2 regions of the Aeromonas sp. FDAARGOS 1415 genome follow, and region 1 is predicted to be linked to the other one. Evidence: riboswitches for the same ligand, from Rfam matches in the RefSeq annotation. Region 1 holds a riboswitch; the other holds the start of a gene.

Evidence for each region. A riboswitch is a leader RNA that binds a small molecule or an ion and turns the genes downstream of it on or off. The one in region 1 is predicted to bind lysine.
Region 2: another riboswitch for lysine. It lies ahead of I6L45_RS17810 (Na+/H+ antiporter NhaC family protein); the one in region 1 lies ahead of lysC (lysine-sensitive aspartokinase 3).

The regions. Positions count from the first base shown of each region.
Region 1 is NZ_CP077363.1:3,065,269-3,072,132, reverse strand. Features, by position in the region: gene I6L45_RS14575 (MmcQ/YjbR family DNA-binding protein) at 5-376, shown strand; gene I6L45_RS14570 (GNAT family N-acetyltransferase) at 380-919, shown strand; gene I6L45_RS14565 (DUF3802 family protein) at 932-1,267, shown strand; gene msrA (peptide-methionine (S)-S-oxide reductase MsrA) at 1,571-2,203, opposite strand; gene argA (amino-acid N-acetyltransferase) at 2,456-3,784, shown strand; lysine riboswitch at 3,896-4,118, shown strand; gene lysC (lysine-sensitive aspartokinase 3) at 4,205-5,557, shown strand; gene I6L45_RS14545 (hypothetical protein) at 5,629-6,711, opposite strand.
Region 2 is NZ_CP077363.1:3,828,705-3,835,568, reverse strand. Features, by position in the region: gene queE (7-carboxy-7-deazaguanine synthase QueE) at 1-445, shown strand, start outside; gene I6L45_RS17825 (DUF3820 family protein) at 447-677, shown strand; gene I6L45_RS17820 (cob(I)yrinic acid a,c-diamide adenosyltransferase) at 674-1,237, shown strand; gene I6L45_RS17815 (H-NS family nucleoid-associated regulatory protein) at 1,308-1,712, opposite strand; lysine riboswitch at 2,030-2,201, shown strand; gene I6L45_RS17810 (Na+/H+ antiporter NhaC family protein) at 2,289-3,869, shown strand; gene I6L45_RS17805 (thymidine kinase) at 3,955-4,536, shown strand; gene I6L45_RS17800 (flavohemoglobin expression-modulating QEGLA motif protein) at 4,605-5,942, opposite strand; gene I6L45_RS17795 (YbjN domain-containing protein) at 6,100-6,555, shown strand; tRNA gene I6L45_RS17790 (tRNA-Ser) at 6,702-6,789, shown strand.

The sequences.
Region 1 (6,864 bases):
CTCCATGACACTCGTGCAATTGCGTGAATTTTTGCTCAGCCAGCCCGGCGCCACCGAGGACACCCCCTTCGGCCCGGAGATCCTGGTCTATCGCATCGCCGGCAAGATGTTCGCCCTGGTGGACTGGCAGGCCGAGCCGCTCTCCATCAACTTGAAGTGCGAACCCGAGTTCGCCCTGCTGCTGCGGGAGATCCACCCCGAGGTCAAACCGGGCTGGCACATGAACAAGCAGCACTGGAACACCGTGACCCTGAGTGAAGGCCTGTCTGACGATCTCTGGCAGGGCTGGATAGTCCACTCCTATGAGCGGGTGGTGGCGGGTCTGCCCAGGGCGAAGCGGCCCCAGGCCCCCCGCTCGACCATCAGGGAGGGTTGACCCATGCCGTCTCCTTCTTCTCCTCGCATCGTCCCCCTCAAGGAGGCGCACATACCAAGGCTGCTGGATCTGTTCGAGCAGTCGGTGCGCCGCCTGGGCCCCGAACACTACAGCCCGGAGCAGGTAGAGCAATGGGCCCTGGGAGCCCATCATCCGGGGCTGGTGAGCCAGCTGCGCGAGCATCACGGCTGGGTCATCGAAGAGCTCACCCAGACAGGCCCCCTCCCCCTCGGCTTTGCTACCCTGAGCGATGACGGCCATCTCAGCCTGCTCTACGTGAGCGCGGATCACCAGCGCCAGGGGCTCGGCACCCAACTGCTGGAAACGGTACTCCAGGGCGCCGTCCGGCTTGGGTTGTCTCTTCTGACCACGGAGGCGAGCGCCTTCAGCCTCGCCCTCTTCCTGCGCCACGGCTTCGAGCTGGCCGGATTGGAAACCGTGGAGCGAGGCGGCGTCCGTTTTATCCGCCATCGCCTCTACTGCCGCTTGCCAAGCGGGGGGCAGCCACTAAAATACGCACCATTTCCTCAAGGCAATGGATAGAAGGCAGCCATCATGGTGGTAGAGAGCGACGGCTACATAGCGCTGGTCGAGTATCTGGTAGAGAGTCTGGGTCTGTTCGAGAGCCAGCAGCAGGGCAGCGGCACCCAGACCATCGAGGATCTGGTGAGCGGCCGGGTGGCCGAGAACCTGATGACCATCTGCGAGCAGAATCCCCAGCTCGATCCCAAGGTACGCTTCATGATCATGCAGGAAGCCGACGCCGTGGTGGCCGATCTGGAGGAGGTGCTTTCCGCCGTCTGGCTGCGCGCCCCCACCCAGGAGCAGCACACCTTCCTGATGGAGTTCATCGATCTCATCAAGAACCTGTTCGACAGCACCATAGGCTAATCCCTTCCCGCTATCGCCCCGAGGCGGGCCCCCCAGATGACCCGATATGAAAAGGGCCGCCTCATCGGGCAGCCCTGCTTGCATTGTCAATTCATCGCGCTTGTGGGTGTAATGAATATCTGAGCAAAAAGTGTCTGGTCTTGGCTTCCATCCTTGGTAGCTACCTGTTGGTCAGCCAGGGTTCAGTTTAGTTCCCCGCAAAGGGACCTTTTTTTCCTTTTTCTTTCACACTTCTTTCAAAAATATGTCACGGGGTCCGGTTGGACCCCGTGCTGCACTATCACGCCTCAATACGACCACGCCTTAGCGATTGAGGCTGGGAGGCAGGCAGACGCCGATGCCCCCCAGGCCGCAATACCCTTCCGGGTTCTTCTCCAGATATTGCTGGTGATAATCCTCGGCGTAGTAGAAGGGTGCCAGTGGCAGGACCCGGGTAGTGATGGTGCGCCCGTCACCGCTCGAGGTCATGGCCTGCTGGTAGGCGGCCAGGCTCTGCTGGGCGATCGCCTCCTGGGCGTCGTCCCCGAAGAAGATGACGGAGCGGTACTGGGTGCCGATGTCGCCGCCCTGGCGCATGCCCTGGGCCGGATCATGGTGCTCCCAGAACAGCTTGACGAGATCCCCATAGCTGATGACCCTGGGATCGAACACCACCTGCACCGTCTCGGCGTGACCGGTCAGCCCGCTGCACACCTCCTTGTAGGTGGGGTTGGGGGTCAGCCCCCCCTGATAACCGGCGGCGGTGGAGTAGACGCCCGGTTGCTGCCAGAACAGGCGCTCCACGCCCCAGAAACAGCCCATGCCAAACCAGGCCAGCTCCATTCCCTCGGGCCAGGGCCCCTGGGTAGGATGACCGTTGACCGCGTGCTGCTGGCCAATTTCCATCGCCTCGCGACGTCCCGGCAGCGCGTCTGCCGGTGAAATAATCTGCTCCATATGCCCTGTCCTTGTATAAAACCCCGCGCAATGCGGCTGACGAAAAGGAACACCGAAGATAACAGGTTCTTAGCCCGGATCAACCGAGGGCGCCAGCTTGCCGGCGGGAGCACAGTCCCGAGCCTCTCATCCCGCTCTCCGGCGCCCTGGTCAAAATCGCATCAAAAAAACACGGCGGCAATATTTAGTCTTGATTTGTGAATTTATTTTCATATATTGAGCGAATTGCTGCTTTTTTATGGAATGACATACGTGCGTGAACGCGAACCCAGCCTGGTCCATGCCTTTCGGCAATCCACCCCCTATGTCAATGTGCATCGGGGTGCCACCTTCGTGCTGATGATCGGCGGGGAAGCCATCTGCCACCCCAATTTTGCCAACATCGTCAGCGACATCGCCCTGCTGCAGACCCTCGGCATTCGCTTGGTGCTGGTGTTTGGCTCCCGCCCGCAAAATGACGAGGCCCTGGCCCGCGCCGGCATCCAGGCCCAGTACCACAGACGGGTCCGGGTCACCGACGACGAGAGCTTCGCCATCATCAAGCAGGTGTGCGGCGGTCTGCAATACGACATTACCGCCCAGCTCTCCATGGGGCTGGCCAACACCCCCATGCAGGGGGCGCGCATCAGCGTGGTGAGCGGCAACTTCGTCACCGCCCAGCCCCTCGGGGTGGATGAAGGCATCGATTTTTGCCACAGCGGCCGGGTGCGGCGCATCGACGTGGAAGGGATCACCCGCCAGCTGGATCAGCACGGCCTGGTGCTCATCTCCCCCATCGGCTGCTCGGTCACCGGCGAGAGCTTCAACCTGAGCTCGGAAGAGGTGGCCCGCCGGGTCGCGGTGGATCTCAAAGCCGACAAGCTCATCTGCTTCAGCAGCACCCAGGGGGTCATGGACAGGCACGGCGAGGCCATCTCCGAGCTCTTCCCCGAGCAGGCCGAGGAGCTGCTGGTGGAGCTGGAGCAGGCGGGCGAGGAGATGTCCGGCACCGCCCGCTACCTGCGCGCGGCCATCGCCTCCTGCCGGGGCGGTGTGCCCCGCTCCCACCTGGTGAGCTATCAGGATGACGGCGCCATGCTGCAGGAGCTCTTCAGCCGGGAGGGGCTTGGCACCCAGATCGTGCGGGAAAGCGCCGAGCGGGCACGGGCCGCCACCATAGAGGACATCGGGGGCATCCTGGATCTCATCCGCCCCCTGGAGGAGGAAGGGATCCTGGTGCGCCGCTCCCGGGAACAGCTGGAGATGGAGATCGACAAGTTCACCATCATAGAGCGCGACGGCCTCATCATCGGCTGCGCGGCGCTCTACTGCTTCATGGAGGAGGCCATGGCCGAGATGGCCTGCGTCGCCATCCACCCGGAGTATCGCAACTCCAACCGGGGTGACACCCTGATCGCCAAGGTGGCCGAGCGGGCCAAGCGGCTCGGCATCCGCCGGCTGTTCGTGCTCACCACCCGCTCCATCCACTGGTTCCGGGAACGGGGCTTCGATCCCCTGGAGGTGGAGGATCTGCCGGTGGCGCGCCAACGGCTCTACAACTGGCAGCGTCGCTCCAAGGTTTTGTCCAAGACCATTTCGTAACTTGTTGATCTTGTGTCTAGTTGCCGTCAATTTTGTTCTTTTTTACAAACTCGATTGACAGTGCAATCCAGTGCAGGGTATTTCTACATGCACGCCACCTTCCCAGAAGGTGGCACCAGAAGAGGAGCGCTGCCCAGGCAGCCCAAGGGAGGACACCAGCGTCCGGTGAACTTGGGTCAGGGGGAGCAGCGCCGAGATGGGGCGGGTGACTGGACACCGCCACGTCGGCTGCGGGGGCTGAATCCCCCGGGTTGTCATCGGTAGTGGTCATCCCACAGGCATCCAGCCAGGATCCTTGCGGGATGGGCACCACGGGTGGAGTGCTTCTGGCCGGGATCCTTCGCCATTCCTGCCATTTTTTGCCTCCTCCTCTCTTTTGCCCGATGAAACCGGATTTTCACCTTGAGACAGGAGTATGCAATGAACCCGATCAACGTCGCCAAGTTTGGCGGAACCAGCGTCGCCGATGCCGCGGCCATGAACCACTGCGCCGACGTGGTGCTGGCCAATCCGGCGACCCGGGTGGTGGTGCTGAGCGCTAGCGCCGGCGTCACCAACCTGCTGGTGAGCCTGGCCCAGGGTGAACTGGACGAAGCCGAGCAGGATGCCCAGCTCGACAAGCTGGCCGGGATCCAGCACGCCATCCTGGCCGCCCTTGGCAATCCGGCCGAGGTGAGCGCCCTCATTCACGCCCAGCTCGGCGACATTCGCACCATGGCCCGTCAGGCCTGCCAGCACACCGACGCCGAACTGGCGGACAGGCTCATCGCCTGCGGCGAGCTGATGTCCACCCGCCTCTTCACCGAGCTCCTGCACCAGCGCGGCGTCAAGGCCCGGTGGCAGGATGCGCGCCAGCTGCTGCGCACCGACAGCCGCTTTGGCAAGGCGACCGTGGATCTGGCCGCCACCCGCGCCCTCTGCCAGCAGGCACTGGGCCCGGTTCTGGGGGAGAGCCTGGTCATCACCCAGGGCTTCATCGGTGCCGACGGCGATGGCCGCACCACCACCCTGGGCCGTGGCGGCTCCGACTACAGCGCAGCCCTGCTCGCCGAGGCGCTGGACGCAGGCAGCATCGAGATCTGGACCGACGTCCCCGGCATCTACACCACGGATCCCCGCCTCGTCACCCGGGCCCGCCCCATCCCCGAAATCAGCTTCGTGGAGGCGGCCGAGATGGCCACCTTCGGCGCCAAGGTACTGCACCCGGCCACCCTGCAACCGGCCCTGCGCCAGGACATCCCGGTGTTCGTCGGCTCCGCCAAGGATCCCGCCGCTGGCGGCACCTGGATCCGCGCCACCACCAGCAGCACCCCGCTGTTCCGGGCCGTGGCCCTGCGCCGCCAGCAGGTGCTGGTGACCCTGCACAGCCTCAACATGTTCCACGCTTACGGCTTCCTGGCCGAGGTGTTCAGCATCCTGGCCCGTCACCGCATCTCGGTGGACCTCATCACCACCTCCGAGGTGAGCGTGTCCCTGACCCTGGATCACACCGGCAGCCAGAGCAACGGCGAGCCCATCCTCAACGACAAGGTGCTGGCGGAGCTCGGCCAGCTGTGCAAGGTGGAGGTGGAGACCGGCTTCGCCCTGGTGGCGCTCATCGGCAACCGCATGAGCGAGGCGACCGGGGTCGGCAGCCAGGTGTTCGACGCCATCCGCGAACACAACATCCGGATGATCTGCTACGGCGCCAGCGCCCACAACCTCTGCTTCCTGGTGAAGGAGAGCGAAGCGGGCCACATCGTCAACTGCCTCCACCGGGAGCTGCTCGACTGACTCAGCCCTGCGGGGTGACGGGATAAATGAAAAGAGGGGCGCCGATGCGCCCCTCTTTCATATTGCCAGCCCTATGATCGCGAGGACGGCAGCAGGTTGGCCCGGATCTGCTCGCGCAGGTCCCCCAGCCGCAGTAGCAAGCCGGCCTGATCCAGCCCCGCCTCGTCGGGCCCCAGGTTCTCGGCAAGCGCCGGGAAGTAATCTTGCACCGCCTGCTCCAGCCAGTCGAGGCGGCGCAGGGTCAGCGGGCCGCAGCTCTTGCCGCCCAGATCGTCCAGGATGTCGAGCCGGTGGCTGCGGTACATGTCCCGCCACCAGTTTGCGGCAAGCGCCTCGTCGCTCGCGAGCGCCGCACTCCACTCCCCCACCAGCCCCTGGATGCGGGCCAGCACGGGGGCACTCGCCCCCTCCCGGTTCAGATACTGCAGCTCCCCCCTGGCCCAGGCGAGGCAGAGCTCGCGCCAGTGGCGAAACAGCGGCAGGGGATCGGCCTCGTCCAGCCAGAGCCCGGACAGGGTGCGGGTCTCCAGCCGTTCGGGCACATGAAACTCGGGGTCGGCCAGGCCGTTGGAGTTGAACTCGTGCAGGGGATCGAAGGGCCACATGTAGCCAAAGTCGAACACCGAGACCTGCTGGCCGTCGTCGAGCAGATTGCCCGGGCTCGGATCCCAGTCAAACCAGCCCCAGCGGGCCAGCTCTGCCTCCACCGCCAGCATCTGCGCCAGATTGCGCTTGCAGAGCTGGCGCACCGGCTCCCCCCTCAGCCAGGGAGAGACCAGCACCCCGGCCCGGGCGGAGCCGAAGCTGGTGCAGACCACGTTGGAGAGGATGGTAGGATGCAGCTCCCGCAGGCTCTCTATCTCGCGGCGGCGCTCCAGCTCGGTGAGAAAGGCGGTCTTGCCGTCCACATTGGCCACCAGGGAGTCCTTTCTACGCCGCTTCAGACACCAGTGATGGCCCTCCACCTTGAGGTGAAACACCTCGGCGGTCAGTCCGTGACCATAGCACTTGATCACATCCGGGTGATCCCCGGTCAGCCTGATGAGCTGGGCCAGGGGCAGGGGACAGTCCCGCTCACGCCCGATCCGGATCTCTTCCTTGCTCTCCAGCATCTGGAGCAACCTGGCCTGACGCGCCTCAACCTTGGGATTCATACATGTACCTCCAACCGTTGTTGAGAGACTAAACAGCACAACGGCGGCAAACCAGCGACAAAGCATCATGATGACGCTTTCATCACAGAATGAGTGCCCCTGCCGGATCGGGATCACAATTTGCAAGGTCTCACCTTCACGGAATATTCATCC
Region 2 (6,864 bases), 760 kb from region 1:
GGCCAGCTTCGATACCCTGGGATACCGGGCGCGCCACGTGGTGTTAACCGGTGGCGAGCCCTGCCTCTATGATCTGCACGAGCTCTCGTCGGCCCTGGTGGCATCGGGTTACCAGGTGCAGATCGAAACCAGCGGCACCAGCGAGATCCTGACCCATGAGCAGACCTGGGTGACCGTCTCCCCCAAGATCGGCATGAAAGGGGGGTTGCCGGTGCTGGTGTCGGCCCTGGAGCGGGCCAACGAGATCAAGCACCCGGTAGCGACGGAGCGACACATCGAGGAGCTCGACGCCCTGCTGGCGAGCGCCCGGCTGCGCGAGGATGTGGTGATCGCGCTGCAACCCATCAGCCAGAAACCCAGAGCCACCGAGCTGGCGATGGCGACCTGCATCGCCCGCAACTGGCGGCTCTCCATCCAGACCCATAAATACCTGAATATCGATTGATATGGACGGACTCGGTGATGAGAGGGTATTGCTAACCCTGACGCAGAAGATGCCGTACGGGAAATATCGCGGGCGGCGCATCATCGATATTCCTGAACCCTATCTGGTATGGATGGCACGCAGCGGCTTTCCTGCCGGCGCCCTTGGCCAATCTTTGGCACTGGCGTACGAGATAAAACTCAATGGGCTGGAGTCCATGATTATTCCCATTATTAACAGGATGTCAGAATGAGAATATATACGAGGCAGGGGGACAAGGGGCTCACGCGTCTGGCTGACGGAACTTCCCTGGCCAAAGATGATCGACGTGTGGAAACTTATGGTGCCATCGACGAGCTGAATTCCCAGATAGGACTCTTGATGGCCGAAATACCCGCCGACGAGACGGTATTATTGGCCGAGCTGATATTGCTGCAGCAAGAGCTGTTTGATCTGGGCGGCGAGCTGGCCTTTTCCAGCGAGGCGCAAGAGGCCAGCCTCTGGCAGGTCAACGAGAGCTGGACCCAGAGACTGGAGCAGCAGATCGATGCCTACAGCGCCCAGCTGCCGGTGTTGCGTAATTTCATTTTGCCGAGCGGATCGCGGGCGGCTGCCCAGGCCCACGTGGTACGTACCCTGACCCGCCGCTGCGAGCGCTTGCTGCTGGGGCTGAGCCGGGAAGAGCGGGTGAACCCGGCTGTCCTGCCTTACCTGAATCGGCTAAGTGATTGGTTTTTCACGGTGGCCAGATATCTGCTGGTCTCGCAGGGCATCCCTGAAGTGCTCTGGGTTAAGGCCGCAGAGCGGCGCTGAAGGGCAGACTCTGGCAATAAAAAACCTCGCCTGGCGAGGTTTTTTATTTGGCGGGGAAGGGCATTCACGCTCAGATGGCAAAGTCTTCCACGGACTTGCCTTCGGCCACGGCCTTGGCAATGACGGAGGGCATGCGACCCTGGCCGGTCCAGGTCTTTTCCACGCCATTATCGAGATAACGATATTTGGCGGGACGGGGGGCGCGTTTGCCTTTGCTGGCCTTGGGGCTGTCGATGGCGGCCGTGGTCACCAATTCAGCCGGATCGATTCCCGCGGCTTTCAGCATTTCGGCGTATTCGGCAATTTTCTTTTGATGTTCTTCGCGGGCCTGGCGTTCGGCAGATTCATCCTGTTGACGCTCAGCGACCACGGCGGAGAGTTTCTCCAATCCCTCTTCCAGCTGTTCCAGCGTCAATTCACGGCAAGTTGCCCGCAGGCTACGGATATTCAACAGTACTTTCAAAAACTCGTTCATATTGGCTACCACGCGAGCAGAATATTATGGAGGGGAAGATGTTTTTCGGTAATTTATAGGGGGGGTTGGCATCAAGTCAAGTCTACCGAAATAATTAATTAGGCTGATAAATTAAGAAGCGTAAATATTCTTGAAGATATATTTATCCTGTTGGATGTGTGCATTTCCGAATGAGTTCCAGGTAGATGAAAATGTCGCTCTGTGCCAATATTGCGAACCATTTGACTACCATTTCCCCTTGTTTTGCCATAGCTGCCTTGAAATTTAATCAAAAAACTTGCTATCACCCGGTGGCTCGATAAAATGTGCCGCGAATACCTTTAAGTAGAGGCGCGCTGCCTATGACTACTTGTGCGGAGGGTGATGCCGATGATGCACAAGGAAAGGAGTCAGCGCCGAAGTGACCAGGCCATCATACCGGGTTGCTGGTTCTGCATCTAATAGGTGCAGGACTGCCATAGTCATTCACTATGGAGCGCTACCTGAAGGGGCTGAGGAGTATGACCTCCCCATGGGTTTTGTTTCTTTGATCCTCTCGGTAGATCTCCACCTGTTGTCTTTAGGTGCAAAGAGATCATGGACATCGTTCACTTCGCCGACTCCGGTTGGTCCGTCGTTCCCCCCTTGCTGGCCGTCGCCCTGGCGATCATCACCCGCCGCGTCCTGGTGTCGCTGGGGGTGGGCATAGTCGCAGGCAGCCTGCTGCTGAACCAGTTTTCTCCTCTCGATTCCCTGCATTACATGCTGAACACAGTGCTGAAGATCTTCTGGGTCGATGGCGCGCTCAATCGTGACAACGTCAACATGATCATCTTCATGTTGCTCCTCGGTGGCCTCATCAGCCTGATGAGCGTCTCCGGGGCGACCCGGGCCTTTGCGGAGTGGGCCGAGCGCCGCGCCAAGACCCGCAAGGGGGCCAAGACGCTCACCGGTCTGATGGTGTTTGCCTTCTTCATCGATGACTTCTTCCACAGCCTGTCGGTGGGGGCCATCTGTCGTCCGGTGACCGATCGCTTCCAGATCTCCCGCGCCAAACTGGCCTATTTGCTGGACTCCACCGCCGCACCGGTCTGCGTGCTGATGCCCATCTCCTCCTGGGGGGCCTACATCATCGCCCTGGTGGGGGGCATCATGGCGGCTCACGGTCTGACCGAGCAGAGCCCCATCTCGGCCTTCGTGGAGATGATCCCCATGAATCTCTATGCCGTGTTTACCCTGATCATGGTGCTGGTGGTGATCGCCTTCCAGCTCGATATCGGCCCCATGCGCCAGCACGAGCAGTGGGCCCTGGAGGGCAAGCTGTGGGATGAGTCCAAGGGCCGCCCCATCGGTCTGGACATGGAGAGCCCGGAGGAGAGCAATGGCGGCATGATTGACATGGTGCTGCCGATCCTGACCCTGACCCTGGCTACCGTCTATTTCATGATCGACTCCGGTGCCACCGTGCTGGCCGACAAGGGGCTGCCGTTCAGCGTGCTCGGCTCCTTCGAGAACACCAATGTGGGTTCTTCCCTGGTCTATGGCGCCCTGTGCAGCCTGGTGGTCTCCATCGGCCTGGCCATGCGCCTGAAGCTGGGCGCCAGCAACTGGATGAAGGCTGCGCCGCAAGGGATCATGGCCATGCTGCCGGCCATCAACATCCTGCTGTTTGCCTGGACCATTGGCGCCGTGGTGCGCGACGTGGAGACCGGCAAGTACCTGGCTTCCCTGGCCAACGGCAACCTGCCCGTCGAAGTACTGCCTGCCGTGGTCTTCGTGCTCTCCTGCGCCATGGCGTTTGCCACCGGCACCAGCTGGGGCACCTTCGGCATCATGCTGCCGCTTGCCGGCGACATGGCAGCGGCCAGCGATGCGGCCCTGATGCTGCCCATGCTGGCGGCCGTGCTGGCGGGGTCGGTGTTCGGCGATCACAGCTCGCCCATCTCCAGCACCAGCATACTGTCGGCCACCGGCGCCGGTTGCCATCACATCGATCACGTGATGACGCAGCTTCCCTATGCGCTGGCTGTCGCCTTCGGTGCCGCCCTCGGCTACCTGGTGATGGGGCTGATGCATTCTGTGCTGGCCGGCTTCACCGTCAGTGCGCTCTGGTTCCTGATATTCTCTGGCTACCATTTGCGCAAAACCCGGCAGCATCGCGCGCTGGCCGTCGCATAAGAGCACAAGGGGCCTTCGGGCCCCTTGGTTTTGGCGGGGGCTTTCGTTAGCATGCGCCCCATCATTCCCCTTTCGGAACTCCATCATGGCTTCACTGCACTACAAATTTGCCACCATGAATTCAGGCAAATCGACCCAGCTCATCCAGGCTCATTTCAACTATCTGGAGCGCGGCATGGTTCCGCTGGCCATGACCCCGGCCATCGACGATCGTTTCGGGCTCGGGGTCATCAGTGCCAGGGTAGGGCTGGAGCTGAGGGTGGAAGTGTTCAGCGACACCTGCGATCTGTTCGAGATGGTCAAGGCGCGTCACGCCGAGCGTCACATCGATGTCTTCATCGTGGACGAGGCGCAGTTCCTGACCCGTGAACAGGTCTATCAGCTCGCCCGCATCGTCGATGAGCAGGACATCCCGGTGATCGCCTACGGCCTCAAGACCGATTTTCGTGGCGAACTCTTCCCCGGCTCCTACCACCTGCTCTGCCTGGCCGACAAGTTCGAGGAGCTGAAAAGCATCTGCTGGTGCGGCAACAAGGCCCACATGAACTCTCGCGTCAATGAAGCAGGGCAGGTGATGCGTGATGGCGAGCAGGTGGAGATCGGCGGCAACGATCGCTATGTGTCGCTCTGCCGCAAGCACTATCTGGAGGGGCGGGCTTTCAAGTAACCCGCGGCTGATGCGTGCAACGTGAACAAGAAAGGCGCCAATATGGCGCCTTTCTTGTTTCTGACGGCTCAGTCGATCTCGATATCGACGGGGGCGATGATGGGATCGGCCACCGGCAGGCGGTGGAACAGCTGGCGAAAATGCTGCTGCACCCGGCCTATGTCCACCAGGGACATGCCGGAGGCGAAGCCGAACCAGACGTAGAGGCCGGTGAGATCGCGGAACATGGGGGGCAGGTAGCGGGGAGCATCGATGAGCCCCTCCAGATAGTGCTGGTAGAGCACAGGGATGTCGTCCAGGGTCACCTTGCCGACGAACAGCATGGGCAGGATCTCGGGCACCCCCTCCAGCACGGCGCTGCGGATGAAGTTGACCGTCTCCACATAGCCCTTCACATAGGAGAGATCCTTGGTGAAGCAGGCACCGCCGGCCACCATGCCACCGCGAAAGACCCGTTGGGTGATCTTGTAGGCATCGTGTTCGCTGGCCCCCTTGTCCACAAAGTGCCGGAACACCTCGATGAAGTCGGCGCCGCGCTCCGCCATGTCGATGGCCATGACCCGATCCGAGATGCGCTTGGCCCTGTCCGGGAAAGAGCTGAAGGTGAGGGTCTCGATGAGCACGGCGAGCCCCTCCTGGCAGGCGGTGATGCGCGGCGAGCCGGCGCCGAGCCAGGTGGCGTAGGATTGCTGACGACCGTTCAAGGTGGTGCCCACGTGAACCCAGCCCTCGTGCACCTCCAGCACCTGGAGATCGAGCTCCGAGAAGCGGGCGTGGGAGTTGAGCTTGATGTAATCCCCCCCGGCGGCGGCATCGGAGACGATGCCATCGCTGAGTTTCACCTGTACTGTGCCGTCGCTGAAGTAACTCGACAGCTTGCCCTGCAACCTCGCCACTGCGGCGTCCCCCTCGAACTCCTTGGGGTAGGGGCGTACCAGATGACGGGCACCGGGCAGGGAGAAGATATCGCACAGCCGCGCACCCAGCTCTTTCAGGGTTTTGCGATCCCCGCGCAGGTGATCGCTGGCCGAGCCGTAGAGCCGCTGGCTGTAGCGCTGGAAATCCGGTTGCCCGCGCTGGCGCAGCATCTCGATCACCACCATGTATTGATCCACCGTCTCTTGCAGGATCCGCCCCAGATCGTCCTGGGGACCGAGGCGCCGGCGGATCCTGTCCCTCAGCTCCTTGAGCTCCAGGTATTTGTTGCGGGGATCGAATCCCAGGGGGAGGGCGTGATAGAAGTCTGCGTCGATGGCGGGCAGCTCCCTCCCACCCTTGGCGAGAAAGTCGTCTTGCAGGTGGCGGGGCCATTTGATCGCATCCAGGATGCGGATGGGCTTTTGCAGGGCGAGCAGTTCATCCGAGAGGGATTTCAGGTGCAGGCGATACTTTTCTTGGATGGTCATCTGGCCTTCCATGGAGGCGGGGGGCTACGAGAATGGCTGAGTATAGGCACAGGGATTGTCAAAAAGAAGCGGGACCGCGGCTGATCCGGCCTGTGTGCTTTTGGTTGTCTGAAAATTGGTTTAGACTGCGCCCCTTGATCCCTATAGCGTCGTGGAAATGATGAATATCCCCAGCTCTGAAATGATAATGCGTTGGTTGCAGCAGGCCCGGATCGAGCACTATGTGTGCGATCAGTGCCACGGCATCCACATGGTCTCCCTGCAGTCCGTCGAGGGCATTCAGGAGAGCCGGATCTTCGTCGAAGAGGAAGGGCTGCTGTTTTCATCCGAGCTGGAGGTGCGCCCCTCATCCCTGCTGCCGCTGATGGCCGAGCTGGGGCGTCTCAACATGCAGTATCCCTCCCTCAAGGTGTTCCTCGACATCATCGACGACAACCTGCCGCGCCTCATCGTGGGCCACACCGTCTTTACCCGCGCGGGGCTCAGTGTCGAGCAGTTCCTGCTGTTCGTGGAGAGCACCACGTCGGCCACCCACGAAGTGGTGGCCGAATGCGAACGTCTGGGCTTCCTGAACCTGCCGGAAATCCAGGTTGCGCCGGAGTCCGTGCACTGATTTGTGCGTTTAATGTGCGAACGGTTCGCTGCGGCCAAAAAGCCGTTGACGGCGGCGGGGCTTTCCCCTACATTACGCCCCGTTCCAGCGCAACCGCGCAACGAACACCGTGTTGGCTGAGCACGTTAAACCACAGACCAAAATTTGGTGAGGTGTCCGAGTGGCTGAAGGAGCACGCCTGGAAAGTGTGTATACGGCAACGTATCGAGGGTTCGAATCCCTCCCTCACCGCCAAATATAACCCGTTGAATTTCAACGGGTTTTTTCATTTCTAGACTTACGTGATTTTTTTCCTGGATCAACTGGGTG